Regions from separate parts of the Enterobacter cloacae complex sp. 394I7 genome, predicted to be linked through region 2. Evidence: predicted binding sites of a transcription regulator. Region 2 holds the regulator's gene; each other region holds the start of a gene.
The links. The regulator PhoB, encoded in region 2, activates phosphate uptake and scavenging genes when phosphate is short. The targets are predictions, from matches to a motif close to CTGTCATAAAACTGNCNNAT.

Region 1 (10,568 bases), on a different contig from region 2:
TGAAACCGGCCAGTCGTTCCTTGATAACATCCTGACGCGCGGCGGTTCTGAAGAGCCAATGGTGCTGTTCAAACGCTTCCGTGGCCGCGAGCCGCAGCTGGATGCGATGCTTGAGCACTACGGAATTAAAGGCTAACCGTTACGTGAAGATTTGTTTAGTCGATGAAACAGGCGCCGGAGACGGCGCCTTATCTGTTCTGGCCGCCCGCTGGGGGCTGGAGCATGATGATGAAAACCTGATGGCGCTGGTGATGACGCCGGCGCATCTGGAATTACGTAAGCGTGACGAACCCAGGCTCGGCGGGATATTTGTCGATTTTGTGGGGGGCGCTATGGCGCACCGGCGCAAGTTCGGCGGCGGTCGCGGTGAAGCGGTTGCCAAAGCGGTTGGCGTCAAAGGAAGCTATCTTCCGGACGTGGTAGATGCCACGGCGGGTTTAGGGCGCGATGCGTTTGTCCTGGCCTCGGTAGGGTGTCACGTGCGGATGCTGGAGCGCAATCCGGTCGTGGCCGCGCTGCTCGACGACGGGCTGACGCGCGGCTATGCCGACCCGGAGATTGGACTGTGGCTGCAGGCACGCTTGCAGTTGATTCACGCCTCCAGCCTGACGGCCCTGACCGATATCACTCCGCGTCCGCAGGTGGTCTACCTCGACCCGATGTTCCCGCATAAGCAGAAAAGCGCGCTGGTGAAGAAAGAGATGCGGGTGTTCCAGTCGCTGGTCGGGCCGGATTTAGACGCGGATGGTTTGCTGGTGCCTGCTCGTCAGTTAGCCACGAAGCGCGTGGTGGTGAAACGCCCGGACTATGCGCCGCCGCTGGCGGACGTGGCCACGGCCAATGCGGTGGTTACCAAAGGGCACCGGTTTGATATTTATTCGGGGACGCCGGAACAGGAAGGTTAGGGTGTGCGGTTTGATGCCGTCACCCCAACCCGCGCTGGAAAGAGGCTCGAACGGTTCCCTCTCCCTTTGGGAGAGGGAAAGCAGACTTACTCGTCTTCTTCGTCACGCAGTGGAACAATCAGCATATCCACATGAACGGTGTTAATCAGTTGACGCGCTGAAGACATCAGCTTGCTCCAGAAGTCCTGGTGGTGACCACAAACGACCAGGTCCATATCGTATTTCTTAATCGCATCAACCAGCACCTGACCCAGATCGCCGCTGCCGCTTAAGGTTTCGGTGATAGGGTAGCCCGCGTTGGTGGACAGTTCGCTCAGGGCGTGGTGTGTCTCTTCAGAGATGCGTTTCTGCATATCACCGAGATTGACGTCAATCAGACCGGTATAGAGGTCGGAGTAATTCACATCAACGTGGATAAGAGAAACTTTCGCGTTGTAAGGGCGTGCCATGGATACCGCTTTATCAACCAGCACTTTACTCTCCGGAGAGAGGTCTACCGCGATGAGAATGTGTTTGTAAGCCATAGTGTTACTCCTTCCTTAAGTTATCGATGACTAAATGGAAAAGCCGTCGTCTGATGCTTTCATTACGGCCCAGTAAAACATATTTTTCAAGCTTTGGTGTTGATAACGATTAACCTTGTGGCAAAAAAATTAACGGATCTCCTACACTATTTAATGAGCCGTTCGGATATTAAAACGCGAACCGGATCGACTTTTGTTCATTCTTTCACTGAACTGTCTGTCAGGGCACTGGAGTGCGGTAGCTCAGAGGCCTTGCTTCGTGGGCGTACGCCGGGGAGGATGTATGATTAGCACCGTCGCATTGTTTTGGGCGTTATGCGTGGTTTGCATAGTGAATATGGCGCGCTACTTCTCATCGTTACGTGCGCTGTTAGTGGTACTTCGTGGTTGCGATCCGTTGCTTTATCAGTATGTGGACGGTGGAGGGTTCTTCACCTCGCACGGACAGCCCAGCAAGCAGATGCGTCTGGTAGGGTATATCTATTACCAGCGCTATCGCGATCACCACGATGAAGAGTTTATTCGCCGTTGCGAGCGTCTTCGCCGTCAGTTCATTTTAACCAGCGCTCTGTGTGGTCTGGTTGTGGTCAGCATGATTGCCTTGATGATTTGGCACTGAGCATAAAAAAAGCGGGTCAGTTTCCTGAGCCGCTTTTTTATCGCGTTCTGCCGATTAGATAAGCTTCAGCGAAATCCAGTACAACCCACCCGACAGCAGGATAGAGGCCGGAAGGGTAAATACCCAGGCCATCAGAATGTTGGTCACGGTTTTGCGTTGCAGACCGCCGCCGTCAACAATCATGGTCCCTGCCACGGAAGAGGAGAGTACGTGGGTGGTCGAAACTGGCATACCGGTATAGCTCGCCAGACCGATTGAAACCGCCGCCGTCATCTGCGCGGACATACCCTGCGCATACGTCATGCCTTTCTTACCGATCTTCTCGCCGATGGTGGTCGCCACACGACGCCAGCCAATCATCGTACCGATACCGAGAGCCAGTGCGACAGCCATGATGATCCAGATTGGCGCGTACTCAATAGTATTGAGCATATCGCCTTTCAGTTTCTTCAGCAGACGCTGGTCGTCAGCATTCACTTCTGGCAGCTTCGCCACTTTATCCGTGACATCAGAGATGCACAGCATAATGCGACGCAGTTGACCACGTTGCTCAACGGACAGTTTGTCGTAGCTTTCGATATTACCCAGCATGCCTTTGGCACGTTCCAGCGCGTTAATCGCGTTTGCCGGATGGCAGTGGAATTCGCCCGGCGCAGTGGTAGCGCCTGCTTCAGGAGAAGGGATCAACTGGTCAACGCCGGTTGCCTTCTTCAGCAGCTCAGGGTGTTGCTGGAAGTAGATTTCAACGTTGTTCACCGCATCACGGGTACGGGTGATTTCGTAACCGGAGGCGTTCATGTTAACCACGAATCCCGCCGGTGCGACGCCAATCAGTACCAGCATTACCAGACCAATGCCTTTCTGACCGTCGTTCGCGCCGTGAGAGAAGGCAACGCCGATAGCGGAAAGGATCAGGGCAATCCGCGTCCAGAATGGCGGCTTTTTCTTGCCGTCTTTCTTCTCACGCTCTGCAGGCGTCAGGTGAATACGGGAGCGTTTTTTTGTATTGCTCCAGTAACGACGCAGGATGAAAATCAATCCGCCTGCGACCACCAGACCCACGATAGGGGAGACAATCAGTGAGGCGAAAATTCCCAGCACTTTCGGGATGTTTAACGCATCAACAACCGAGGTACCGGTCATGAGGGCATTCGTTAACCCAATACCGATAATCGCGCCGATGAGGGTGTGAGAACTGGATGCAGGCAGGCCGAAATACCAGGTACCGAGGTTCCAGATAATTGCAGCAAGCAGCATTGAGAACACCATAGCGAGGCCATGGCCAGAACTAACGTTGAGAAGCAGATCCGTTGGCAACATATGCACGATCGCATATGCAACGCTCAGTCCACCCAGAAGAACACCAAAAAAGTTAAATACCGCCGCCATAACAACCGCGAGCTGCGATCGCATTGCGCGAGTGTAGATAACCGTTGCTACTGCGTTTGCAGTGTCGTGGAAGCCGTTGATCGCTTCGTAAAACAGTACAAAAACCAGAGCAAGCAATAATAAAAGCCCGGTATGTAAATCCAGGCCAGCAAACAAATGTAGCATAGGACGTTACGCCATTTTGAGGACATGAACGCGGCGCATTATCCAGGACAAATGCGCGGCGGGCAAAGTGAAATATAGCTTTTTTTTGATATAACTTCGGCTTTGTTGGCGTTAGGTAAAGAAATATATTTTATATTTCAAGTATATGACTGATATCTCGGTTAATTGCGCTGGTGTGACCACAGAGGAAACTTTACAATCCGCGGCAGTTAACGAAGAGGATTTTGACGTGGAAAGGTTTGATGCCGTGGTAATTGGCGCCGGTGCGGCGGGTATGTTTTGTGCGGCGATGGCCGGACAGGCGGGTCGTCGCGTGCTGTTGCTGGATAACGGTAAAAAGCCAGGACGTAAAATTCTGATGTCCGGTGGCGGGCGCTGCAACTTTACAAATCTCTATGTCGAACCCGCAGCTTATCTGAGCCAGAACCGTCATTTTTGCAAATCGGCCCTGGCGCGTTACACCCAGTGGGACTTTATCGACCTGGTGGGTAAGCACGGTATCGCATGGCATGAGAAGACGCTGGGCCAGCTGTTCTGTGATGACTCCGCCCAGCAGATTGTCGATATGCTGGTGGCCGAGTGCGAGAAGGGCGGCGTGGTAATGCGCCTGCGCACGGAAGTGCTGGAGGTGTCCCGCGATGAGCAGGGCTACACGCTGCAGTTAAACGGGGAAAGCGTCAGCGCCGATAACCTGGTGATTGCCAGCGGTGGCCTCTCCATGCCGGGGCTCGGTGCTTCACCATTCGGCTACAAGATTGCCGAACAGTTTGGCCTGAACGTGCTGCCCACCCGTGCGGGGCTGGTACCGTTCACCCTGCATAAGCCCCTGCTGGAACAGCTCCAGACGATTTCTGGCGTCTCGGTTCCGTCGGTCATTACGGCTGAAGACGGTACGGTGTTCCGTGAAAATCTGCTGTTTACCCACCGTGGTCTTTCCGGCCCGGCGGTACTGCAAATCTCCAGCTACTGGCAGCCGGGGGAGTTTGTCACGGTTAACCTGCTACCCGAATGCGACCTGGAGGCTTTCCTCAACGAGCAACGCGCGGCGCACCCGAATCAAAGCCTGAAAAACACGCTGGCCATGCAGTTGCCAAAACGTCTGGTGGAATGTTTGCAGGTGCTGGGTCAGATCCCCGATGTGTCGCTCAAGCAGCTTAACAGCCGCGAACAGGAGGTGCTGGTTGAGACGCTGACAGCCTGGCGGGTGCAGCCCAACGGCACCGAAGGCTACCGCACGGCGGAAGTGACGCTTGGCGGGGTCGACACCCATGAACTCTCCTCACGCACCATGGAAGCGCGCAACGTGCCGGGGCTCTATTTTATTGGTGAGGTGATGGATGTGACCGGCTGGCTCGGCGGATACAATTTCCAGTGGGCATGGGCAAGTGCCTGGGCGTGCGCTCAGGCGCTGGCAGAAGACAAGTGACATAAGAGCACTGCCACTCGTCACAGATGGCTTTACGGGCTGACGGTGGTTACGTCTGTTACAGCAAGAATATTGCTCGCGGCCACGGTCCCCATCTTGATATATGACGCTGCGGTAACGCCGCCAATATGCGGTGAAATAACCACGTTTTCTACGGACTGCCAGCGGTGCGGCGCCGTCAGCGGCTCGTGGGTAAAGCTGTCCAGCGCTGCGCTGTGCAGCGTGCCATCCCTGAGCGCCGCCAGTAACGATTCATCGTCGATCAGTCCGCCGCGTGCCGTATTTACCAGAATTGCGTTCCGCTTGCAGTGTGCGAGCGTCTGGCTATTGATCATCCCCCGATTCTCATCGGTCAGCGGACAGTGCAAAGAGATGACATCGGAACGGGAAAGAAGTCCTTTCAGCGTTTCTGCGCGTTCGCACAGGGCAGGCATGGACTTAGCATAGGGATCGTAAGCCAGCACCTTCATGCCGAATGCGTGACCAATATGTGCCACACGCGAGCCGATAGCACCCAATCCGATGAGCCCTAACGTTAAGCCCTCCAGTTCAATGGATTTATGCGTCGCCTTATCCCAGTGCCCGTCTCGCAGGCGCTTGTCCAGAGGCACCACCGACTTTGCGCAGGCGAGGATCTGCGCCCAGGTATGTTCAGCCACTGCCGCCGCGTTTGCACCTGGCGCAGCGCGGACGGCGATGTTGCGCTCGGCCGCTGCCGTCTGGTCTATCACATCGATCCCGCTTCCGTGCTTGGAAATAACCTGCAGAGCGGGGGCGGCATCCATGACTTTCGCGGTAATCTTGCCGTAACGTACCAGAATCGCCACAGGATTGTGTCGTTCACACAGCGCGATCAGTTCATCTTCTGTGGGCTGGCGGCCCGCAAACACCACCTCAAAGCCCTGCAACATCACCATGGCCTGCTCCGCCAGGTCGCTTCCGGTAACCAGAACTACGTCTTTGCCCCCCATCACAGCGTCTCCCCGTCATCTAACATACCTGCCTTACGCAGCGCGTCATCAAGCCAGTGTGGACGTAAATCGCCTTCACGGATGGCGGCAAGGCGTCGGGTCTCCATCTCCAGCTTTCCTTTTGCCAGCGCGATAACTTCCTGAACCTCATCGCGCGGGATGACTACCACGCCGTCGATATCCGCGACAACCAGATCCCCGGCCTGAACCGTCGCCCCGGCGACTGAAATGGGATGATTAACCCGACCAGAAATTAGCTTTGTCGGGCCGCAGGGGTTCAGACCGGCAGAAAAGACAGGGTAGTGACCTTTGCTTAAGGTATCGGCGTCACGTACAGCGCCGTCAATAATAATGCCCGCAATGCCGCTCGCCTGAGCCTGAGTGGCCATGATTTCCCCAAGCAGCGCGCAGCTCAGGTCGCCTTTGCCATCGACGATCAGGACATCGCCGGGCTGCGCCACCGCCATCGCGGCATGAATCGCCAGATTATCACCCGGACGGACTTCAACGGTGATGGCCGGACCCGCAACGGACATGTGTGGGGCCAGCGGTTTGATGCGGCCATGAAGCGTACCGCGGCGACCGGCCACGTCGGCCAGAATAGCGGCCTGATACTCGGCAGCCCGACGAACGTCCTCGGCAGAAACGCGATCAAACTGGCGATTAATCGGTTTTTTTTCAGTAACGGACATGAATGCCTCCATATTGTTTTACTAAGTACAATGCAGGTGTACAGTGCAAAACAACTATAGCGGTGTTGCTTTCCTTTTAGCCAGACCCGAGATGGCGTTTGTGATGTAAACACGAAGTGACTCACAAAATTTGAGGTACACTCACTGCCGGGCTAACAAGGAGATAATGATGGGGAATGAAGGCGTTGTAGCGGTTGAAAAAGCGCTGGCTTTACTGGATTGCTTCCGTCCTGGAGATGAGAGCCTGACGCTGACCGCGCTGGCACAGCTATCGGGTTATCACAAAACCACGGTTTACCGCTTGATGAATTCTCTTGAACGGATGAATTACGTCGTCAGGCATGAAGACGGCAATTATGCGCTGGGCCCACGTCTGCTTTACCTCGGCAAGCTGTATGAACAATCTTTCCATCTTTCCCGAGTGGTTCAGCCAGAGCTTCAGGCCTTATCCCTGGCGTCTCAGGAGAGTGCCAGCTGGTATGTGCTGGAGGGAGGGCAGCGGCTTTGCCTGTTTCGCGCTGAAGCGTCGCATGGCCTGCGACACAGCAATCTTCCCGGTAGCCAGTTTCCGCTCGATAATTCGGCCATCAGTAAGGTATTACGCCATTGGGGGCTCAATGAGAGCCTGCCGGAGGGAGACGCTGAACTCCCATTCTACACGTCAGGCGCACGCGATCCCCACACCGCTGCGTTTGCGATGCCTGTCTTCGGTGTTCACGACAAGCTGGTTGCGGCGTTAGCCCTGACCGGCCCCATCTCACGGCTGACGGAAGATCGTCGTGAGAAGGAGATAGGTCAGTTGATGAAGGCGGCAGCAAGCCGTCTGTCGCAGAAAATGGGAGCCAGTAAGCTCTTCTGTCAGCAGTTTTTTGGGGAAACGAGCGATACGGCGGAAGAACATCTTTAAATGCAGAAGCGGGACAGTTGTCCCGCTTCTGTCAACGCTAATGCGTGACCTGTTTTTCGTGTAGCTGAGCGTTGCGGGCCTGTCGGCCCATAATGAGCACCGCTATCCCCCCGGCCACGCACAGCGCGGCCAGTGGAAGCATCGCCAGCGTGTAGCTGCCCGTCCGCTCATTGATAATGCCGTACGCGTTTACCATCACCGCCCCGCCTATCAGGTTTGCGATGGCGCCAATCGCGGCCAGTCCCGCCGCCGCTGAGGTACTGCTCATCCAACCGGACGCCAGCGCCCAGAAAGGCCCTTTCATTGAATAGGCGCCTATCAGCATAATGCTGAGGATAACGATCGTGGCAGACAGCGAGACGCTCACAAAGGCGGCGAACACGCCGGCGGCAATTATGAATAGCGTGAGTGCGGTATGCCAGCGGCGTTCGTTGGTACGATCGGAATTCCGCCCCCATACAATCATGAGAACAGATGCCAGACCGTAAGGAATGGCGTTAAGCAGACCTGTCTCAAGATTATCGAGATGGAAGGATTTCAGCAGTTGAGGAGACCAGACGCTGATGGTGGTACCCGCGGACGATGCACCCGCGTAAATCAGCGCCATCAGCCAGATTTGGCGATGCTTTAACAACTGCCAGGTGGTCTGGTGTCCGATATTCTTTTGCTGATTGCGCTCGGTTTCCAGCGTGGTTTCCAGCCAGTGTTTCTGTTCACTGCTAAGCCAGCTCGCCTGATGAGGGCGATCCCGGAGAATAAACCAGGCTGCAATACCCAGCAGCACCGCCGGCAAGCCTTCAATAATGAACAGCAGATGCCAGCCGCGAAGACCCAGCCAGCCATCCAGGGACAGTATCAACCCGGAAAGCGGGGAGCCAATGAAGTTAGCGAGTGGGATGGCGACCATAAAGGACGCAATAATGCGTGCGCGGTAGCGGGACGGGATCCACCAGGTCAGATACAGCACGACGCCCGGGAAGAAGCCCGCCTCTGCAGCACCGAGAAGAAAACGGACGATATAGAGCGACGTGGTGTTCTGCACCAGGGACATACACATGGAGACGATGCCCCAACTGATCATAATGCGCGGGATCCACAGCCGGGCGCCGACTTTCTGCATGGCCAGGTTGCTGGGTACTTCAAACAGAAAATAGGCCACGAAATAAAGACTGCTGGCGAAGCCAAATGCAGCTTTGCTGAGGCCAAGGTCCTCATTCATCTGCAGCGAAGCCATGCCGATATTCCCGCGATCGATAATGGAGACCAGGTAACTGACAATCAGAAACGGGAGAATACGCCAGATCACCTTCCGCATCGTCTCTCTTTCTATGTCCTCGGTGGCGGTAGCACCGTTACGTAAATGTTCTGTCATTGTGTCCTCGCAGGGTATGTTCTTTGTTTTATTAGGTACAACTGAGTTTTATTAAACAAAACCACTATAGCGACGGCGCGTTCTTTTTATCCAGTTAATGGAAGGTTTAAATGATGTAAATAAGAGGTGACTCACAGATAGTGCGCTCCAGATATATCGCTCACAGCAGTCGAACCAGCCGCAAAGAGGAGACTCTAAAAGGGTGATAATCACGCAGCGCAATTATTGCACCAACTTTTTTCCTCCGATCCACTAAGCTTCGACCAGGCCAGACAACTCCAGGTGCCCCGCTGCGTTCGCGGGGTCATTTTTCTTCCCGGTCAGAGCACCTTTCATGCAGCTACTCAGCATCATTATTTTGCTTACCCTTACGGTGGTCATCCATTCGCTGTGGATGTTTTGCGTTTTAAAATTCATTAACTTAGAGGTCGACTCTGCGGTGCGTGTGGTTTTGCGTAACGTCGGGATCGTTATCTCCATGATCTTCGCCCATCTTCTTGAAGCCGGTCTCTTCGCCGGGTTTTATTTTGTTATTGATGCATTTAACGACTGGAACACCAGCTTCTACTTTTCGCTGGTCAGTTACGCCACGGTGGGATACGGCGATGTCACGTTGCCTCAGCACTGGCGGCTGATTGGGGGTGTGGAAGGTCTGGTCGGCGCCTTGATGGTGGGCTGGTCAGTGGCGGTTCTGGTGGCCGTACTGCAGCGTTTGCGCGGCATGAGCGCCTAAACGGCAGATGCGCGACCCCATGGAGTGCGGTAAAGTACCTCTCTTTGCCGGGCCTGGAAGGCCGCGGCTTTAAGGGGTAAAGGCTGGTAAACAGCCTGCCCCTTTCCGTTCCTGGTTTACGCCAGTTTGCATGGTGCTGTGTTTTGTCTGCCAAAAGGGTTGTGTATGTCTGCTGCTCATCTCGGTTTCCCGACTGAAACCGTTGTTGTCTTTGTAGTGATGGCCGTCGGGGCGATGTTTATCGACCTCTTTATGCACCGTCACGATAAACCGATCTCGCTGAAAAGCGCTGCCATGTGGTCCCTCTTCTGGGTCATGATGGCCATGGCTTTCGCCGGGTTCCTGTATGTTCACCACGGCGCAGAGATGGCAAGCCTGTTCCTCACCGGTTACGCGCTGGAAGAGGTGCTCTCCGTTGATAACCTGTTTGTGATGATGGCGATTTTTGCCTGGTTCGGCGTGCCGGATAAATATCGTCACCGCGTCCTCTACTGGGGCGTGCTCGGGGCGATTGTTTTCCGCGGTATCTTTGTGGCCATCGGGACCAGCCTGTTGAGTCTGGGGCCTTACGTCGAGGTTATCTTCGCGCTGGTCGTCGGCTGGACGGCGGTGATGATGCTCAGACGTAATGAAGAGAGTGACGAGGTTGAAGATTACTCCGGCCATCTGGCTTACCGTCTGGTGAAACGCTTCTATCCTGTCTGGCCTAAAATCAGCAGCAATGCCTTTATTCTGACCCAGAAAGAGGTGGACGCGGAGCTGGAGAAACCTGAAAACCAGGACGTAACGGTTGGACGCGTGAAGAAGGCGAAACGCTACGCAACGCCGCTGCTGCTTTGCGTGGCGGTCGTGGAACTCTCTGATG
Region 2 (10,568 bases):
GTACTCCTTTCAGCCGAATCAGGCTTTTTTGAGCCATCCGGCAAACAGACGGGTCACGATGGGCATCCACAACCAGACCACCAGCGCGACCACACAGGCATCGTTAATCAGATGCAACAACAACGTACCTTTCAGGCCAGGAAGCAACGCACCGGTGACCAGCGGCACCAGGTTGGTACTGGGAAAGATAACCAGCAGGGTAATGAGAAACTGTTTCCACTGTTTAGGCTTACGCACATGAGGCTCCGGTGGGGTAAACCAGAACGCCGCCTCGGTACGCACTTCGGTTTTATCGCCTTCCGCCAGCAGCGGTTCAATCTCTTTTACCAGCGCATTACGGGTATCGGACTGGGTCCATGCAGAAAGGTGTTCGAGGGTGTCGAAACGGATTATCACCGTCCACAGATGTTGTCCGTCGGTCGGGCGGATGACGTTCGCGCCAAGATGCCCCGGAAATTCCGCCGCGATGGGCATGATCTTACCCAGCCACTGTTCGTATCGCTCAGCCTGACCCGGCAGCAAGGTGTGGGTGATCACCAGCGTGACATGCGATGTGTGCGCCATAATAGTTTCCTGGTCATTAATGGGCGGGAGAACCCCGCCCTGAAAGGTTTACGCTTTGCGTTCTGGCGCGCCGTGAACGAGGGTGTAGGCATAGTCAACGCCCATGCCATAAGCGCCGCTGTGCTCACGGACCAGGTCCATGACCGCGTCGTAAGTGCCTTTGCGAGACCAGTCGCGCTGATACTCAAGCAGCACCTGCTGCCAGGTCACAGGAACCGCGCCCGCTTGAACCATACGGTCAATCGCACGTTCATGGGCATCTACGGAGGTACCGCCGGAAGTATCGGTCACTACATAAACTTCAAACCCTTCATCCAGAGCCATCAGCGCCGGGAAGGTCAGGCAAACTTCGGTCCACAGGGCTGAGATGATAAGTTTCTTGCGGCCCGTTGCTTTCACTGCCGCAACAAACGCATCGTCTTCCCAGGAGTTCATAGAGGTACGTTCAATCGGTTTAACCTCCGGGTGAACCGCCAGCAGTTCTGGCCAGATGTATCCGCTAAAGCTTTTTGTTTCGACAGAGGTGTAGATAACCGGAACATCAAAAATTTTGCCTGCTTTTGCCAGAGCCACCGTATTATTCTTTAATAACTGACGGTCAATATTTGCCACGCCAAAAGACATTTGCGGTTGGTGATCGATAAAAATCAGTACGGAATTGGACGGGTCAATCAGTTCACGAATAGACATAAAAGTACCTTTTAATCAATGTGTTAAAAGCCAACGTTTTGGTGTGCTATATGAGAAAGGGCCCTGACTGATAAAGCAATTTGAGTATAGCGAGAATTGATTGAGCGGATAGTAAAGATATTTGTCCCCTCTGTTGAAATTAACCGAACAACTTAGGGGAATTTTCAGCAACCGGGAAATAAACCGGTTGCTGATGACGATTAATTTCCGAACCAGACGGAGGCGGAAATGGCCGGTAAGGAGAGAATGCCTTCCTGAATCGTGCCTTTACCCTCTTTGCGTTGCCACGCCTTCACGTGCAGCAACGGAGAGTCATCCAGCACCACTTCACAGGCTTCTCCGCGGTTGATGGCGACCAGCACGCGTTGCTGGTTGTAGACGCGGGCAAACACCACCACGCTATCGTGGGCATACACCACCTGACAGCCACCGTAACGCAGCGCCTGGTTCTGTTTACGAAGCTTAGCCAGACGCTGGTACAGGCTGAGCAGCGCCTTGTCCTGCTTCGCCGGATCCCAGGGGAAGGTTTTGCGGCAGAAGGGATCGTTGTTCCCCTCCAGCCCCACCTCATCACCGTAGTAAATGCACGGCACGCCTGGCCAGGTGAAGAGCCAGGTAACGGCCAGCGGCAGGCGTGCCACATCCTTGCCAAGCAGGGATTTAAAACGTGCGGTATCGTGGCTGTCCAGCTGGTTAAACATCCGCAACTGCTGCTGATGCGACAGGCTGGCGCGGTAGTTATCCATCCATGCCATACAGGTTTCGGCGTCGATATGCTGCGGATCGTAAGAGATATCGGTGTTCGCCAGAAATCCCCATAGCGGGAAGGTAAAACCGCGGTAGTTCATGGCCGAATCTTCTGCATCGGCTTGCAGCCACTGGCGTGCATCGCCAAAATGCTCGCCAAAGACAAAGGCCTCCGGCTGCGCGGCTTTCGCTGAGCGGGTAATACCTGCAACGTGCTGAAGGTTATTACGCGCACCGCCCGCTTCACCCAGCATATGCACCACGTCAAGACGCCAGCCGTCCATGTTCCATGGTGCCTTAAGCCAGTGGCGGACAACGCTGTCTTCACCGCCATAGATTTCGTTGACCAGAGAAGGAGACTGGAAATCCAGCTTCGGCAGGCTTGGGTAGCCCAGCCAGTCCAGCGCGTAGCCCTCTTCATTAAAGCTGTACCAGTCACGCTGCGGCGAATCCGGGTTATGGCATGCCCCCCTCATCGACTGGTTATGACGGTCAAACCACGCGTGCGAATCCCCGCTGTGGTTGAACACGCCGTCCAGAATCAGGCGCATCCCTTCGTTTTTAGTGTTCTGTCGCAGGCGCAGCAGCGCGGCATCGCCGCCAAACTGCTCATCAACATGACGATAATCTTCGGTGTCGTATTTATGCACGCTCGGGGCTTTAAACACCGGGTTAAGGTACAGCGCCGTCACGCCCAGTTTTTTCAGGTACGGGAGTTTTTCGCTGATCCCGTCGAGATCGCCGCCGTAAAACGTCGAGCCACCCGCCTGCGCGGTCAGCGGTTCATCCCATGCTTTGAGGATAATGTCGTGACCTGCTGCGTGGTGGTAATAAACCTTATCCTGGTCGGCCGTGCGCTTTTCGCTGCGGGCAAAGCGGTCCGGGAAAATCTGGTAAAACACCTGATCGTTAACCCATTGCGGGCCATTGTCCGGGTAATCGACGGCAAACTGCTCCAGCCGGGCCGGCGGAAAACGGCTAAACCCCTGCGGGGTAAACCACAGCTGGCGGTTATTCCACAGCAGTTTAAAACTGTAGCGACGACGCGGCTGTCCACGGGTTAAATCGATGTTTGCCCGCCACGCCGTGATCCCGGGCTGCGGCTGGCTGCGCTGCTTATGCATTTTCAGCGCGGTCTCTTCGTTATCAATTTCGGCGCGTAGCGTCACGCGTTCAGGCTGATTTTCCCCCGCCAGCCAGAGCGTAATCACAAGGTTGTCTTTGTTTTGCTTAACAAATGGGGCAACCGGAAGGTGCCAGGCGTTTAACATCACGAATCCCCTTTGATGAAATTGACGTCACCTTGCCACAGGGTGGTTAAGGTTAGCTCATCATGACGAGGTTTATTGAGGGAGGAGGACGGGGGAGGAGGCATCAGCGTGAGCGGATGCCTCCTTCCAGTCCCTCTGCGGGGAGAGGGACGATTACTGTGCCTGCGCCAGCTGACGGTCGCGGCGGCATTTGAACATCCAGCCCAGCAGCAGCAGGACGATCCACGCACAGCCCACGTAAAGGGAGATACGGGTATCCGGATGATAGCCAATCAGGGCGATGATAAAGACCAGGAAGACCAGACCGACAGCGGTTGTCACCACCCCACCCGGCACTTTGAACTTCAGCGCTTTCGCCTCTTCCGGTGACAGACGGCGACGGAACGCAATCTGTGACAACAGGATCATGATCCACACCCACACGGTCGCGAAGGTCGCCAGCGACGCAATCACCAGGAACACATTCTCCGGCATGATGTAGTTCAGGTAGACCGACAGCAGCAGGGCTACGGTCATCACCATTACCGTCACCCACGGCGTGCCGCGACGAGAGGTTTTGGCAAACACCTTAGGCGCACTGCCCTGCTCCGCCATTCCGTGCAGCATGCGGCCCACGCCAAAGACGTCACTGTTGATTGCCGAAAGCGAGGCGGTCAGCACCACAAAGTTCAGGATGCTGGCGGCAAACGCGATGCCCATATGCTGGAAGGTCAGCACAAACGGGCTGCCGTTAGTGCCCACCTGGTTCCACGGGTAGATGGACATAATGACGAACAGCGTCCCCACATAGAACACCAGAATACGCATTGGCACTGAGTTGATGGCGCGCGGAATGGATTTCTCCGGGTCTTTCGCTTCCCCGGCGGTAATGCCGATAATCTCGATCCCGCCGTAGGCAAACATGACCATCTGCAGCGACATCACCATGCCGAGCCAGCCGTTGCTGAAGAAGCCGCCGTTGCTCCAGAGGTTATGAATCCCCGTTGGCTGACCGCCGTTGCCGATACCCCAGATGATGATCCCGAAGCCCGCGATAATCATGATGATAATGGTGGCAACTTTGAAGAAGGAGAACCAGAACTCCAGTTCACCAAACACCTTCACGCTCATCAGGTTGACGGCACAGATGATCAGCACCACGCTCAGCACCCAGATCCAGTGCGGAACCGCGGGGAACCAGACGCCCATGTAGATGCCAAAGGCGGTAACGTCGGCAATGGCCACAATCAGAATTTCGAAGCAGTAGGTCCATCCGGTGATGAAGCCCGCCAGCGGGCCTAAGTTTTCCTGCGCATAGCGCGAGAACGAACTGGCAGACGGATTGTGAACCGACATCTCCCCGAGGGCGCGCATGATAATATACGCGGCCACGCCACCGATGATGTAGGCCAGCAGAACGCTGGGACCGGCCATTTTAATGGCATCTGCCGAGCCATAAAAAAGACCGGTACCGATAGCGGATCCCAGCGCCATAAAGCGAATGTGGCGGGTGCTGAGTCCACGTTTGAGTTTGTTAGTGCTTTCCATTTAAATCTTGCCATTCAACTCGAAAAAAACAAAAAACCACGGGGCCTTAAGCCCCGTGGTTAAACAGTTTGTTGCCGTTGATTAATGGGCGTTCGATGCGACCTGACGCCCTGCAGCACGATCCCAGATAATGGCCAGAACCAGTACAACAACGGTAGGCATCAACCAGGCCAGGCCTTGCTCGGACAGCGGCAGACGCTGTGTCCAGGCTGGCAGTATTTGCGCAAAGGCGGATGCTTTAATCCCGTCAAGGATACCAAAAATCAGGCTGATAAACATGGCTGGCGCAATAATTCGCGACGAGTTGTTCCACCACGGGCGGGTGAAGCTCAGCACCACCAGCACGATACACGGCGGATAAATGGCCGTCAGCACCGGGATAGAGACCTGAATCAGGTGGCTCAGACCGAGGTTTGACACCGCCATGGAGAAGATGCCCAGGATAAAGACCAGCGTACGGTAAGAGAGCGGCAGATACTGAGCAAAGAACTCAGCGCAGGCGCAGGTCAGCCCCACGGCGGTGACAAGGCACGCCAGGAAAATCAGTACCGCCAGCAGCAGGCTACCCGCACCACCAAAGGTGTGCTGTACGTAAGCATGGAGGATCGCCGCGCCGTTGGCATTTTGATCGACCAGTATGGCGCTATCTGAGCCCAGGCGGAACAGCGCCAGGTACAGCAGCGTCAGCCCCACACCGGCCATCAGGCCAGCCCAGATGGTGTAGCGAGTCAGCAGACGCGCTTCCGTCACGCCGCGGGAACGTGCGGCATTCACGATAACAATACCAAACACCATTGCGCCCAGCGTATCCATCGTCAGGTAGCCGTTCACAAAGCCGTTGGAGAACGCGGCGTTTTTATAGGCGTCCATCGCATCGCTAATCGGGCCTGCGGGCCAGACGATGGCCGCAACCGCCAGCACAATCAGCGCCACGATTTTCAGCGGAGCCAGGAAGTTACCCACGGTATCCAGCAGCTTGCCCGGATAGAGGGAAACCAGAATCACAATCGCGAAGTAGATCAGGCTGTAGATAAACAGCGGCATCGCGCCATCGCCAGTGAGCGGGGCAATCCCCACTTCGAAGGATACGGTCGCGGTACGCGGGGTCGCAAACAGCGGGCCAACGGCCAGATAGCAGACGGTCGCCAGCAGAATGCCGGCCACTTTGCCAATCGGGGTGCTGAGGCTATCAACGCCACCACCGACTTTCGCCAGCGCGACGACGGTCAGTACCGGCAGACCCACAGCAGTAATCAGGAAACCAAACGCAGCGGTCCAGACGTGTTCACCCGCCTGTAAGCCAACCATTGGAGGGAAAATGATGTTGCCTGCGCCAACGAACAGCGCAAATGTCATAAAGCCCAGCGCGATGATGTCACGCGATTTTAAGTGATGGGTCATAAAACCTTACTGCCTGTGGATGTGGTGTTGAAAACATTGAGATTTTCGCTATCCCTGACGGGACGATACAGCGGAAAATTTGCTCAATTTCAGCGGGATATGCTCCCGTCCTGGCGTGGAGAAGAATAGTTTTTCGATTTACCACGCAAATACAGTCGGTATGACAGTATCTGGGGCGCAATTTAAACGCTTATAACGTTTAAAGGCAAGATGGGATCGTGAAACCAGAACAATATGCCAGCATCAAAAATCAGACCAGCACAATACGCTAATTATAAGAAAAACCCATGGCTAATCATGCGAACAAAAAACAGCCAGCCGTATAATATTCAGCCGCGTTTCGCTTGACTGCAAAGCAAACGGGCCAGCAAACGCTGGCCCGTGGAAAGGTAAACTGACACGCCTGTCGTCAGGCGATCTTTTTGGCAATTAATCGTTCCGGGATAACGAAACTGAAGCGGGTTCCCTTACCCAGCGTGCTTTGAATATCGAGACGGCTTTCATGATGATTCACCGCGTGTTTCACAATAGCCAGCCCCAGACCGCTGCCGCCGGTCTGCCGTGAGCGCGCTTTATCCACCCGGTAGAAGCGCTCGGTCAGACGCGGGATGTGTTCAGGTGCGATCCCCGGCCCGTTATCCTCTACGCTGAACTCAGCGCCCGTTGGCGTGTGCTGCCAGCGCACCACGATATCCGTCCCCGCTGGCGTATGATTCACCGCGTTATACACCAGATTGGAAATGGCGCTGCGCAGCTCATCTTCGCTGCCAAGCACCTTGAGCGTGTTGTCGACCTCGAAGGTCAGCTGATGCATTTTATGGCTTAACGTCTGCGCTTCGCGCTCCACCACCCGCAGCATCATCGGCACATCAATGGTGTCATTCAATGCCAGCGAGGGGGCGGCCTCAATTTTCGAGAGCGTCAGCAGCTGTTTCACCAGCCCTTCCATACGGTGCGTTTGTTCACGCATCGTATGCAACGCCTTCTCGCGCGGCGCGCCTTCCAGCGTTTGCTCCTGCATCATCTCCAGGTACCCCTGAAGCACCGTCAGCGGAGTGCGTAATTCGTGGCTGACGTTGGCAAAGAAGTTGCGTCGCGCCCCTTCCAGCTGGTGCATCTGGGTGACATCACGGGCAACCATCAGCCACTGCTGATCGCTGTAAGGCATCACTCGGATTTCCAGATGGCGCCCATTGTTGAGCTTCAGGTTGTGGGGGCGGGTAAAATCACGCTTTTTCAGGTACAGCGTGAACTCGGGATAACGCAGAAGATTGAGGATGTTCTGGCCATTATCGTCCGGCCAGCGCAGGCCCAGCAGCTGTTGCGCGAGGCCGTTACACCAGAAGATCGTCCCTTCTTCGGTCGTCAGTATTACAGCATCCGGCAGCGACTCAGCGCCGCTACGGAAGCGTTTGATCAGGCTTCCCAGCTCCCGGCGCCGCTTTTTGTTACGCATCTGCATCTGGTGCAGACCGTACAGCAGCGGCTCCCAGCTTCCGCTTCCCGGCGGAGGCGTCATACTTCGGTCAACCCATAGCCACCAAGAGAGGCGCAGCAGGTTCCAGAAATGCCAGATCAGAAGCCCGGTAACCGACGCCAGCAGAAACCACGGCAAATATCCAAGAAAGGCCCCCAGAATGAAGGCCGGAATACAGCATAAGATCAGTTCAAAGACGAGCCTTTTCCATGACAGACGTTCCAGCACGCGTCACACTCCTGTCATTGTTCAGAAACGGGTTGAAAAACGATAACCCGTGCCGCGGACCGTCTGCACCATGCGATCGTGGCCGCTCAGTTCCAGCGCTTTTCGCAGGCGGCGGATATGTACGTCAACCGTCCGGTCTTCGACATACACGTTAGTTCCCCAGACGTTATTCAGCAACTGTTCGCGGCTGTATACGCGCTCCGGGTGAGTCATAAAGAAATGCAGAAGTTTAAATTCGGTAGGCCCCATATCGAGGGGATTTTCACCGGTCATGACGCGGTGTGAGGTAGGGTCAAGGCTCAGTCCCTGCATCTCAATCACCTCTTCCACCGCCATCGGTGAAATGCGGCGCATCACGGCTTTAATGCGGGCAACCAGCTCTTTCGGTGAGAACGGTTTGGTAATGTAATCGTCCGCCCCCGTTTCCAGACCGCGTACGCGATCCTCTTCTTCACCGCGCGCCGTGAGCATCACAACCGGTATGTCGCGGGTTAGCGCTTCACGTTTCAGGTGTTTGATAAACTGCAGCCCGGAGCCGCCAGGCAACATCCAGTCGAGCAGAATCAGATCGGGCCAGGGTTCATTCAGCTGGTTCACCGCGCTGTCATAATCTTCCGCCTCAACCGGCTGGAAGCCATTTTGCTCGAGCACGAAGCACACCATTTCACGAATCGGAGCTTCATCTTCTACGACCAGAATACGTCTCGCCATACTTTGCCCTGTTTTATCTTATTTAAGTTACAAGTTTGTAATGCGGCGTCATTATGCGTCAGATTTATGACAGATTTATGAAAAACAGTACCACTATAAAGGGCAAACTGTTGTTTTATTACAGCGGTTATTTTCTGTTCCCTGACAGTTTATAATCCTGCTTTCTCTTTTTCGCCACGGATCAGCAATGCGCATACTACACACCTCTGACTGGCATCTGGGTCAAAATTTTTACAGCAAAAGCCGGGCGGCTGAACACGAAGCGTTCCTGAACTGGCTGCTGGATACGGCCCGCTCTCATGAGGTGGACGCCATTATTGTGGCGGGCGACATCTTCGATACCGGCTCGCCCCCCAGCTATGCGCGCGAGTTATATAACCGTTTTGTCGTCAATCTGCAGCAAACGGGCTGTCATCTGGTGATTGTTGCCGGCAACCATGATTCCGTCGCAACGTTAAATGAATCCCGCGATATTCTGGCGTTTCTCAATACTACCGTGGTGGCCAGCGCAGGACATGCGCCGCAGCTCCTGAAAAAGCGCGACGGGACGCCGGGTGCGGTACTGTGTCCGATCCCATTTTTACGCCCGCGCGATATTGTCCAAAGCCAGGCGGGGCTTTCCGGCGCTGAAAAACAGCAGCATTTGCTGCAGGCTATCACCGACTATTACCACCAGCAGCATGCCCAGGCCTGCGCCCTTCGCGGTGACCAGGCGATTCCGGTGATTGCCACCGGGCACCTCACCACCGTTGGGGCCAGCAAAAGCGACGCGGTGCGTGACATTTATATTGGCACGCTGGATGCTTTCCCGGCACAAAACTTCCCGCCCGCGGATTATATTGCCCTCGGGCATATCCACCGGGCGCAGGTTATCGGCGGCTGCGAGCACATTCGCTACTGCGGCTCGCCCATCTCGCTGAGTTTTGATGAGACCGGCAAAGCCAAAAGTGTCCATCTGGTCAGCTTTAGCGACGGCAAGCTCAGCGCCGTTGACACGCTGGAAGTGCCCGTCACCCAGCCGCTGGCGGTGCTGAAAGGCGATCTGGACGCCATCACCGCCCAGCTTGAACAGTGGCGCGGCGTGGAACAAAACCCGCCGGTCTGGCTGGATATTGAGATCGCCAGCGCCGACTACCTGCATGATGTGCAGCGTAAAATTCAGGTACTCACGGAAGACCTGCCGGTAGAGGTGCTGCTGGTGCGCCGCAGCCGCGAGCAGCGCGAGAAAATTCTGCTCGGCGCTCAGCGCGAAACGCTCAGCGAGCTCAGGGTGGAAGAGGTCTTTGAACGCCGGCTCTCCCACGAGGAGATTGACGACGCGAAACGCGCACGGCTGAACGAGCTGTTTTCGCACACCCTGCATGCCCTGAACGATGAGGAAGAAAACGCATGAAAATCCTCAGCCTGCGTCTGAAAAACCTCAACTCACTGAAGGGTGAGTGGAAAATCGATTTTACCGCGGAGCCGTTTGCCAGCAACGGACTGTTTGCGATTACCGGGGCTACCGGCGCAGGGAAAACGACCCTGCTCGACGCCATTTGTCTGGCGCTGTATCACGAAACGCCGCGCCTGCAGAAAGTCTCCCAGGCACAAAACGATTTGATGACGCGCGACACGGCCGAATGCCTTGCTGAAGTTGAGTTTGAAGTCAAAGGTATTGCCTATCGCGCTTTCTGGAGTCAGAACCGCGCGCGAAATCAGCCCGACGGTAATCTTCAGGCCCCACGCGTCGAGCTGGCACGCTGTGAGGACGGTAAAATTCTGGCCGACAAAGTGTCGGATAAACTGGAACAAACGGCCGCCCTCACCGGGCTGGATTATGGCCGTTTTACCCGCTCAATGCTGCTCTCTCAGGGGCAATTTGCCGCCTTCCTCAATGCCAGACCTTCCGACCGCGCCGAACTGCTGGAAGAACTGACCGGAACCGAGATCTACGGTCAGATTTCCGCCAT
Region 3 (10,568 bases), on a different contig from region 2:
AGGGTAAGTATTGCCTCTTTCCTGCTGATGTTTGTCTACTTTGTCGTCGCGGACATCTGGATCCCGCTGACGCCGGACTCCACCGTCATGCGCGTGGTGACACCGGTTTCTCCGCGCGTCTCCGGTTACGTGGCGGCTGTCCATGTACACAACAACAGCCAGGTGAAGCGAGGCGACCTGCTGTTTGAGCTGGATGACACGCCGTTTCGCAATAAAGTGGAAGCAGCGCAAATCGCGCTGGAGCAAGCGCGTCTTTCTAACGAACAGCTGGATGCGCAGATCGCGGCCGCACAGGCCAGCCTGAAAACCGCCGTGCTGACCGCGCGTAACGACAAGGTGACCTACGATCGTTATCAGAAACTCAGCACGCTGCAGAACGTGTCGCAGGCGGATCTGGATAAAGTCCGGACCACCTGGCAGAGCAGCGAGCAGTCCGTCAGTTCGCTGCAGGCGAACATCCGTAACCTGCGCATTCAGCGCGGTGAGCGGGAAGAACACCGCAACGTCACCCTGCAGAAATACCGCAACGCGCTGGATGAAGCGGAACTGAATCTTGGCTGGACGAAGGTTTACGCCCAGGCGGACGGCACGGTCAGTAACCTGCAGCTCAGCCCCGGCTATTACGCCTCCTCCGGCTCGGCCGCGCTGGCGCTGGTGAATAATCAGGCCGATATCGTGGCCGACTTCCGCGAGAAGAGCCTGCGCCATACCCATCAGGGAACCGATGCCGCCGTGGTGTTTGACGCCTTCCCGGGACACGTCTTCCGTGCGCATGTGACCAGCAGCGATGCGGGGATCCTTGCCGGACAGGAGGCGGTGAACGGCGAGCTGTCCGAGCCAGAAACCTCCAACCGGTGGGTTCGTGATGCCCAGCGTATGCGAATCCACGTGGCGCTGGACGAGGCGCTGCCGAAGCAACTTCCGACCGGTGCGCGTGCCACCGTGCAGCTCTATAACAGCGAAGGGCCGTTTGCGCGCTTCTTCTCCGGGATGCAGATCCACCTGGTGAGCCTGCTGCACTATGTCTATTAACACTCTGGCGCGGGTGTTTACCCCGCACGGCAACATCGTCTATACGGCAAACGACTTTCGCCAGACCCTGCGCATCGTCTTTGCCGGCATGATTGCGCTGAGCATTTCGAGTTTTTACAACACTCACTACGGCGTGTTTTTCGTGGTCTACCCCATCATGCTGCTGTCGCTGGTACCGGTCTTTAACCGCCACGTGGCGAAGCAATTTATCTTTAGCGCCTCGCTTAACTGCGTTGAAATGGTCATTATCATCGGCTATCTGTCGCAATGGCCGGTGATCATGACGTTAGTCGTGTTCGCCCTGTACGTCATGCGTTTTCGCTTTATGAGTAAGGGACCGCTGTTTCTGTTTGGTTCGATGGGCGTGGTCTGCCAGAGCGTGATGCTCAACTTTATGAGCTATCCCACCACCGACTGGCATACGCTGCTGTTTTCCAATATCGAAGCGAGCGTTATGGCGGTGTGCCTGAGCGCGCTGATGAATTACCTGCTGCCGGACGTGGAGCCGCGCAAGCCGCCGCCGCTGATTGAAAAAGATGACGCCCGTGTGCGCCACGAGTCGCTGCTTTCCGGGACCGTTGCCACCCTGATTTTCGTCATCTTCCAGATAAGCGACCTGAGCGACTCACTTTCCGCGCTGATGGCCGGGGTATTGATTCTGTTTCCCATGCACTATCGCGGCGCGGTGATGAGTTCCCTCTGGCGCGTGGTCGGCGTGGTGCTGGGCTGCCTCTACATTCTGGTCGTCCAGCTTATCCTTTACGATCACAGCAGCCATATGCTGCTGATGATGCCGCTTATCGGCCTTGGGCTGGCATTTGGCGCGCGGCTGCACGTGATGGAGAAGGTCGGCGCCGGGGTCGGGTTTTCCAGCATCACAACCATCGGCATTATGTTCGGGCAGAACATGCACCCGGACAGCGACCTGGTGTTCAGCGATCTCTATCGCATATCCTCGGTGACCTTTGCGCTGGTGGCGACCCTGACAATGGTCTTCCTGGTGCATTTGATCCTCAATCGCTTTGCCCCTACGCGCTATGTGATCGCGCCGCCTGAGGCGAATTAATGCGCGAGCACGGCAGGCAATTGCGAGAGTAAAAACAGGATCAGGCCAATCGTCCCGCCCACCAGCGTGCCGTTCACACGGATGAACTGCAGGTCTTTGCCGATGTTAAGCTCAATCTGGCGCGACATATCTTTGGCATCCCAGCTCTTGACCGTGTCGCTGATATGCCGCGTGAGGAACGCGGCAAAATCCGGCGCTACGCGGTGCGCCGCCTGCTCCAGATGCTCGTTCAGCGATGCCTGCAGGCTGGCATCGTTCGACAGCGTTTCACCAAACCACAGTCCGGCGTTGGCGATGCGCTGCCTGACGCGCGAGTCCTCGCTTTGCATATCCGCTTTCAGCCACTGACGCAGGTCGGCCCACATCTCGCCCAGATAACGGTTAAACGCCTCGTCGTTCTTCAGGTAGTGCTTGATGTTATCGGCTTTGGCGGCCATTTCCGGATCGTTTTTCAGGTTGTCGATAAACTTCAGCGTGGCGCGGTCAAACGCCTGGCGGATCTGGTGCGTGCGGTCGTGGCTGATATCATCCAGCAGCGTATTCACCGCATTCGACACCATCTCCGCACTCTGATCGCCGAGCCACTCGGTAGGCAGTACCATGGCCTTGCGTGGATGCTCGGTCTTCAGCCAGTGCACAATCTGGTCGGCGATAAAGTCCCGCGTGCTGTCACGCTGGATAAGCGCGATCAGGCGGTTGATGATGGCGTCCAGCAGCACCTGATGGCGATTGTTCCGGGTCATGCTCTCCAGCATCACCGCGCTGGTTTCGGTGAAGTCGACCTTGTCGATGGCCTTGTGCACCGCCCGTTTGAGCAGCCGCTGAATGCGTCCGTCGTCGGTCAGTTCAAGAAAACCGCTCATTACCTGAATCAGATGCAGCCCGACGCGCCGGGCGTTGTCGGGCTGGCTGAACCAGGTGCCAATCATCTGTGCCGGTTCATAGCGGCGGATCAATGCCACCAGCGACTGGGTATCGAGAAACTTTTCCTGCACGAACTGACCCAGATTGTCGCCAATGCGGTCTTTGTTGCGCGGAATGATCGCCGTATGGCGTGAGATAAACGGAATGGGCACCCGGCGAAACAGCGCGACGACGGCAAACCAGTCCGCCAGTGCGCCGACCATCGCCGCCTCGGCAATGGCCTTTACGCCGCGCACCCAGAAGGTTTGCGGCAGGAACAGGGTGGTGATAAACGCCGCGGCGGCAATCAGCAGCAGCGACAGCGCCAGCAGCTTGGCGCGTTTAAGTTCAGCTATTTTTTCCATGGCTTAAGAATAGAGGGAGGCGGGAAGAAAATGCAAAAAACGCCACACGACCCACCCACCAAACGCCATCAGCACCACGCCAGCGGTTCGCTCAATCAGCCAGAGTGAACGGCTGAGCGTCCGCTGAACCACGGGCAAGCCCATCAGCGACACCAGCGCTAAATCCCAGACCAGCACCACCATTACCATCCAGACACCGCAGGTTGACTGCTGAAGCAGCGTGACATCCGGCCCTAACAGCGCCGTCATGAGCGCCAGATAAAAAAGCGCATTCTTCGGGTTTAACAGTGCCGAACCAAGCCCCAGCAGGATTTGCTTACGCAATGAGGGGCACCGCTGATGAGTCTCATTGAGCGCAAGCGTCTGCGGGCGGCTGCGCGCCAGCCGCGATCCAATCCAGAGCAGGTAGAGCGCGCCGGATAATTCGATAAGGGTGAACAGCCACGAAAACGTGCGCAGGGCACTCCAGCCGATAATCACCAGCACAATATAGAGCGCGTTACCCGCGGCGATACCGAGGCACAACCCGGCACTGCCGCGCAGCCGGTAACGCGCGGCGTAACCGACCAGCAAAAAGAAATCCGGACCGGGGCTTAACAGGGCTACAAAATGCGCCAGCGCCAGGGCGAGAAAAGCGGAAGGGAAGAACAGTTCCATCGTGACCTCCAGAGCAAAAACGGAGATCACCTTACGGCGTTACGTATCCTGATTATTGTCTGATATTGATCGGCCCGTCGCGTACTGGCGAGGCGTGGCGGCCGTGTAGCTGACGAAGGTTTTATGGAAATGGCTCTGGTCGGCAAACCCGCTCTGGTAACCGACATCGGCGAGACCATCTCCCGCACGCAGTCGCGCTTTGGCGTATTCCACGCGAGAGATGCTAAGAAAGCGTCCTGGCGTCAGGCCTGTGTCCTGTTTAAAGGTGCGGATTAACGTCTCTTTGCGCAGTGAAAATCGCCGGGCAAGGTCGTCAAGGGAAGGCGGAGCGGTGAGGTTCGACAAAAACGCCTCTTGCACCTGCTGACTCAATGAATGGGGCTTATCTGTACGGCCTGTAGAGGGGGGAAGGGCGCAAAGCAGTGCGTTCAGGGAGGCCGCGGTCATGTTCTCAACCACGTCAAGATAATGATTAAACAGCGCTTGGTCGCGAATGACCTGCAGTGCCAGCGAAAGGTCAGTGTCGATATACAGCATATGGTAGCTGCGTGGCTGCCCTGCCACCGGGTTGCAGCTGTGGGGAGCATGCGCCGGGATGACGATGATGTCGCCAGGGGTCAGGATATACTCCCTGTCATGGACTGTGCAGCACGTCTGGCCTTCCATGATTGCGCCAATGGAGAGCTGTGGATGACAATGACGTTTATACGCCTGGGTGCTCTGCCACGTGCTGCGCAGCTCGTGGCCGCAGGCGCGATGAAAGGTCTGGCGGATGTGTCGGGTCTCGGTCATGGGGGACTCCTGTCAGGAACGTTTTTTATACCATGCCCGCGCGACATGTTGCAGTACCACGCTAAGAACCTTCCGGATATACCCAACTTTACGTCCATCGCCAGTCATATTGTCTACCCTTAATACCCTAAGCGGTAAAACAAGGAGATTCGACATGGCTTACCAGACAGTAAATCCTGCCACAAACCAGCTCATCAAAGAATATCCCTCCCATACCGACGCGGATGTTGAAGCGGCGCTGAAGGCGGCCGATGCGCTTTACCATTCGGACTGGGCAAAAGGCGACATTAACCAGCGCCTGCCGGTACTGCGTAAACTTGCGGACCTCATCGACGAACGTACGGAGGATCTGGCCAAAATTGCCAGCAAGGAGATGGGTAAGCTCATTGAGCAGAGCCGCGGTGAAGTGAAACTGTGCGCGCAAATCGCCCGCTACTACGCGGATAATGCCCAACGGTTCCTCGCCCCGGTGAAGTACGACTCCGAACTCGGGGAAGCGTGGGTCGAGCACCACCCTATTGGCGTGCTGATGGCCGTTGAGCCGTGGAACTTCCCTTATTACCAGCTGATGCGTGTCCTCGCCCCGAACCTGGCGGCCGGTAACCCGGTGATCGCCAAACACGCCAGCATCGTGCCGCACTGTGCAGAGACGTTTGCACATCTGGTGCGTGAGGCCGGTGCACCGGAAGGGGCGTGGACCAACCTGTTTATTTCGTCGGATCAGGTGGCGAACATCATCGCCGACGATCGTGTACAGGGTGCCGCGCTGACCGGTTCCGAAAAAGCGGGCAGCGTGGTCGCGGCGCAGGCGGCGAAGCACATCAAAAAATCGACCCTGGAGCTGGGCGGTAACGACGTCTTTGTGGTGCTGGATGATGCCGATCTGGAGAAGGCCGTGAAGACGGGCGTGAATGCCCGATTCAATAACGCCGGCCAGGTCTGTACGGCGGCGAAGCGTTTCATCCTGCATGAGAAGATTGCGGATGCCTTCCTCGCGAAATTCACCGAGGCGTTTAAGCAGGTGAAGATTGGCGATCCGCTGGACGAGAGCACCACCCTGGGGCCGCTGTCCTCTCAGGATGCGCTGGACACGTTGACCAGACAGGTCAACGAGGCGGTGAAAAACGGCGCGACGCTGCATTACGGTGGCAAACCGGTGCAGCGTGACGGGTGCTTCTTTGAGCCGACGATCCTGACGCATATCTCGCGCGACAACCCGGCCTACTTCGAGGAGTTCTTCGGCCCGGTGGCGCAGATCTATGTGGTGAAAAATGATGACGAAGCGGTCGCACTGGCGAACGATTCCCACTATGGTCTGGGCGGCGCCGTGTTCAGCAAGGATATCGAGCGGGCGAAGAAAATGGCGTCGCGTATTGAGACCGGCATGGTGTATATCAACTGGCTCACCGATACCGCGCCAGAGCTGCCGTTTGGCGGCGTGAAGCGATCCGGTTACGGACGCGAACTGTCGGACCTGGGGATCAAAGAGTTTGTGAACCAGAAGCTGGTGGTGGTGCGTAAGTAACTCCGCGAATAAAAAACCTGCCATCCGGCAGGTTTTTTTTGGGTTATTGCACTTCAATCTTGTCCCAGCCGCTTTTGAACATGCAGCTGTCGACTAAGGTATCCCGGCGATATTCATTCGCGTCTTCAACCGTGTAGCTCGTGGAAATATCCTTTTTCTTTTTCGATTTGTCCATTTTTTCCGAGCTCGAACCGGTCACAACATTGTCCGGGGGCAGAGCAATCAGGGCCTGTGCTTCGCATTCCGTGAGCCTTTTATTCATCTCAGCGTCACTGACTCCCGGTTTCACCCATTTATACTGGACGCAACCGGTGAGCAGAAGCGTGATGCTCAGAACGCAAAGCGCGGTAATGCGGTGTTTCATCAGAAGGTGACTCCACCGCCTACATATGCGCCGTCGATCAGCGTGTGGCCAGGACGACCGTCTTTGCCGTCAACGCTTACGTGACGATAACCCACTTTCAGCGTCACAGGCGTGACTGGCGTCCAGCTCACACCGCCGTTGGCTTCCACGTAGTTTTTCACGCTGTTGTTCAGACCTTCTGGTGCGGCATACCCTTCGCCAAACACGTGGATGCTGTCCGTCAGCGCAACGTTAATACCGCCACCGATGGGGAATGCCACGCCGTTATCGCCTTTTTTCGGGCCAAGGTAGATTGCTTTGGCACCGGCATTCAGCATCACCGGGCCCACTTCCAGGTTGTAACCGGCGCCAACGCCACCTGTTTGCGTGCCGTCGTCAGTGTTTTTGAGCCAGTTGCTTTCAAGGTACACGCCGGATGAGGATTTACCCATTTCCAGATTAAGGTTAGTAAAGTTTTTACCTTGCTCAATCGTGCCGCCCATAGCCAGTGCAGAACCCGACAGGACGGTCAGAGCAGAAAGAAGAAGAACATTCAGTTTTTTCATGTTTTATGCCTCGTCATTAATTTCATCTGAGGCCACCTTAACAAGCGATGTTTATGACTGCAAATGTGATTAAGGTCGTGTTTTTATGCTGTTTTTGTTAATGACTGGCTTTTGGAATGTTGCTTCCATGTTTAGTTATCGCCGGGTCAATATGTATTACCTGGACGTTTAGGACAGGTTTAGTTTTTTGACTAAATAGACACTGAACGAGACAGAGGATAACCGTTTGACATGAATTAATTGGCTTTCTAATAATTTCCAGAAACATTTCAAATTTTACACTTTGTGGTTTAGTTTTACATTTCTGGCGGTTCATGCGCCTGCAATTGCCTGCCCGCGTATCTCTGCGGTGTCATTTTCCTGACACGTTTGTTCTTTACGTTGTTGGCTTCACTTTCTGGATACTAACAATATGAAAAGAAAAATTATTCCTGTGCTTATCGGTTGTGCGCTCTCTTTCTCTGGCCTGGCGGCGCAGCCCACGGCCGAACACTATGTTGTCAGCTTCCCCGAAGGCACGCGCGTGAGCTACAGCGGCGCGTTTGCCGGTGCGTTCCCGAAGGGACTCCCGGTCGGGATTGGCTCTGGCCTGCTGTTTATCGGTAAACAGGGCGATACCCTGACGTTTGCGACCGTGACCGATCGCGGTCCGAATGCGGATTCGCCGAAAGTGGGGAAAGACGAAGCCAAAATCTTTGTCACGCCCGATTTCGCTCCGCTGCTGATGACGATTCGCGTACAAAATGGCAAAGCGGAGGCCGTCGATGCGCGCCCTCTGCATGACGATAAAGGCGAGATCAACGGTCTGCCGCTGCAAAGCGGCGTGATTGGCTCGACCAATGAAGTGGCGTTCAGTGACACGTTAAAGGTGCTGAAGGGCGACAATCGCGGGCTGGATACGGAAGGTATCACGCCGGACGGTAAAGGCGGTTACTGGCTGTGCGACGAGTACGGTCCGTTCCTGATTAACGTCGACAGCAAAGGCAAGATCCTGGCGATTCACGGTCCGCAGGCGGCGGAAGGCGAGAAATCCATCGCGGGCGGCTTGCCGAATATTATTAAATGGCGTCAACCAAACCGGGGCTTTGAAGGACTGACCCGTATGCCGGACGGGCGTATCATTGCCGCGGTGCAAAGCACGCTGGATATCGACGGCAAAAGCAAAAAACAGGCGCTGTTTACCCGCCTGGTGAGCTTCGACCCGGCGACCGGGAAAACCGCGATGTACGGTTATCCCATCGACAGCGCGGCCTACAGCAAAAACAGTGACGCCAAAATTGGCGATATTGTGGCGCTTGATAACCAGCACCTGCTGCTGATTGAGCAGGGCAGCGATAAAAACGATGGCATGCGCAACCTCATCTACAAGGTGGACCTCAGCAAGGCGAGCGATCTGACACGCTTCGATAAGCCGGGCGAATACCCGGAGTTTGATGACGAGAAGACGCTGGCCCAGCGCGGCATTACGCTGGCGGCTAAAACCCAGGTCGTGGATTTGCGCGCGCTTGGCTGGCAGCAGGAAAAGGCCGAAGGGCTAGCGCTGATTGACAACAACACGCTGGCGGTCGCGAACGATAACGACTTTGGCGTGAAGGTGGCGATGGAAAATCCGGTCGAGGGCAAGAAGCTCAAGGATTATCGGGTGAATTCGCAAGGTGCGCTCACGATTGATGATAAACCGGTTGCGACCACCCTCGCCGTGAAGCCGCTGGCGAAGCCGGCGTCAGAAAGCGAACTGTGGATTGTGACGCTGCCCGACGCGCTGAAATAATCTCACAGCCCTCTCCTCAACTGCGGAGAGGGCTGCGTTCGTACGGTTATTTGCGCAGTGCTGCAAACGCTGTCCGGATCTCGTCTTCCGGCAGCTGTAGCCCAATAAACACCATGACGCTTCGCGGCGTTTCATCTCCCCACGGTCTGTCCCAGTCCGCGCTGTACAGCCGCTGTACGCCCTGGAACAGCAGGCGGTTCGGTTCGCCATCAATCCACAGCATCCCTTTGTAGCGCAACAGCCTGTCGGCAAAAGAGAGCAACAGGTTTTCCATGACGCGGGAGACATCGCTGATATCCACCGGGTAATCCAGCTCGACCACAATCGACGAGACGTCGTTTTGCTTATCTGCCATAAAGTGGAAGCGCGGCGTTGAGGTGACATGCTCTTCCAGCATAAAGCCGTTGGTGTTGAACAGCTGCGAGAGGTCGATATCACCATGCGTCGCGATGTAAATCGGCGCCCGCGAGTTGATACGCGTCAGGCGCTCGCGCAGTTTTTCGCTGTCGCCCGCCACGTCGGTTTTGGTCAGCAGGATGCGATCGGCGTAGCCCACCTGCGACTGGGCGAGGGTGAACTGGTTCATCTGTTCGTCGGCATGAACCGCGTCGACCAGCGCAATGACGCCGTCCAGCAGGTAGCGCTGGCAGAGGATCTCATGGGCGAAAAAGGTCTGAATAATCGGGCCGGGGTCGGCCATACCGGTGCATTCAATCACCAGGCGGTCAAAATCGATTTCACCGCGATCGCGGCTGTCGAGCAGATCCAGCAGGGCGTCTTCTAATTCATTCGAGCGGGTGCAGCAGATGCAGCCGTTAGTCAGGGTTTTGATCTGCGTGGCGCGATCGCCAATCAGCTGATCGTCGACCGAGACTTCGCCGAATTCGTTTTCGATCACGGCGATTTTGAAGCCGTGCTGCGCGTTCAGAATGTGGCGCAGCAGGGTGGTTTTACCGGCGCCAAGGAAACCGGTCAGCAGGGTGACGGCAATCGGGGTCATGGTCTCTCCTTTAGCAGCAGCGTACGCCGCCTTCTCCACTCCCGCCGTAGCGCGCTTCCTGACGCTCGCGGAAGAATTCGGTATAGGTCATGTACGGTTTATCCGGATGGTTGGTCTTCATATGCTCAACGTAGTTGTCATAGTCCGGAATGCCAATCAGCATTTTCGCCGCCTGACCGAGGTATTTTTTCGCTTCGCCTAAGTTACCAAACATTATGCCTTCCAGATAGAAAAAGCCCGGCAGGGGCTGCCGGGCGTAGTTTCCCTTCACCCTAACCCTCTCCCGCAGGGAGAGGGATGCGAGGGCGGATTAGTGGTGTGAAGAGGTCTTCACGCCGCCTTCCGGTACCGGGACATACGGGGTTTCTTTATCCGTACGACCCTCGGCGTTACGCACGTTCAGCCAGGTTTTAATGCCGTAGAAGATGATGCTGTACACCACCACCAGGAACAGAATGCTCAGACCTGCGTTGGTGTAGTTGTTCACCACGATATGGTTCATGTTGGCAATCTGCTGGGCAGTGAGGTCCGCGCCGCCTGCGGCAATT

Region 1: the regulator PhoB is predicted to act here: its motif matches at 3,735-3,754, upstream of pitA (inorganic phosphate transporter PitA).
Region 3: the regulator PhoB is predicted to act here: its motif matches at 7,599-7,618, upstream of AC2FAP_RS14760 (esterase-like activity of phytase family protein).

What each region holds. Positions count from the first base shown of each region.
Region 1 covers NZ_JBXWCR010000006.1:158,802-169,369, reverse strand. The annotation lists gene prlC (oligopeptidase A) at 1-136, shown strand, start outside; gene rsmJ (16S rRNA (guanine(1516)-N(2))-methyltransferase RsmJ) at 144-905, shown strand; gene uspA (universal stress protein UspA) at 992-1,429, opposite strand; gene uspB (universal stress protein UspB) at 1,713-2,048, shown strand; gene pitA (inorganic phosphate transporter PitA) at 2,103-3,602, opposite strand; gene AC2FAP_RS19220 (BaiN/RdsA family NAD(P)/FAD-dependent oxidoreductase) at 3,832-5,028, shown strand; gene AC2FAP_RS19215 (NAD(P)-dependent oxidoreductase) at 5,061-5,999, opposite strand; gene AC2FAP_RS19210 (RraA family protein) at 5,999-6,691, opposite strand; gene AC2FAP_RS19205 (IclR family transcriptional regulator) at 6,861-7,598, shown strand; gene AC2FAP_RS19200 (MFS transporter) at 7,636-8,970, opposite strand; gene AC2FAP_RS19195 (potassium channel family protein) at 9,305-9,703, shown strand; gene AC2FAP_RS19190 (TerC/Alx family metal homeostasis membrane protein) at 9,869-10,568, shown strand, end outside.
Region 2 covers NZ_JBXWCR010000004.1:106,405-116,972, reverse strand. The annotation lists gene AC2FAP_RS16380 (antibiotic biosynthesis monooxygenase) at 19-564, opposite strand; gene AC2FAP_RS16375 (hydrolase) at 613-1,254, opposite strand; gene malZ (maltodextrin glucosidase) at 1,455-3,272, opposite strand; gene proY (proline-specific permease ProY) at 3,426-4,799, opposite strand; gene brnQ (branched-chain amino acid transporter carrier protein BrnQ) at 4,881-6,200, opposite strand; gene phoR (phosphate regulon sensor histidine kinase PhoR) at 6,610-7,905, opposite strand; gene phoB (phosphate response regulator transcription factor PhoB) at 7,927-8,616, opposite strand; gene sbcD (exonuclease subunit SbcD) at 8,804-10,009, shown strand; gene sbcC (exonuclease subunit SbcC) at 10,006-10,568, shown strand, end outside.
Region 3 covers NZ_JBXWCR010000003.1:279,008-289,575, reverse strand. The annotation lists gene AC2FAP_RS14800 (HlyD family secretion protein) at 1-1,032, shown strand, start outside; gene AC2FAP_RS14795 (DUF2955 domain-containing protein) at 1,022-2,098, shown strand; gene AC2FAP_RS14790 (DUF445 domain-containing protein) at 2,095-3,366, opposite strand; gene AC2FAP_RS14785 (LysE family translocator) at 3,370-4,023, opposite strand; gene AC2FAP_RS14780 (AraC family transcriptional regulator) at 4,063-4,815, opposite strand; gene AC2FAP_RS14775 (NAD-dependent succinate-semialdehyde dehydrogenase) at 4,970-6,340, shown strand; gene AC2FAP_RS14770 (hypothetical protein) at 6,384-6,704, opposite strand; gene AC2FAP_RS14765 (YfaZ family outer membrane protein) at 6,704-7,249, opposite strand; gene AC2FAP_RS14760 (esterase-like activity of phytase family protein) at 7,662-9,020, shown strand; gene yjiA (GTPase) at 9,067-10,020, opposite strand; gene AC2FAP_RS14750 (YbdD/YjiX family protein) at 10,031-10,234, opposite strand; gene AC2FAP_RS14745 (carbon starvation CstA family protein) at 10,331-10,568, opposite strand, start outside.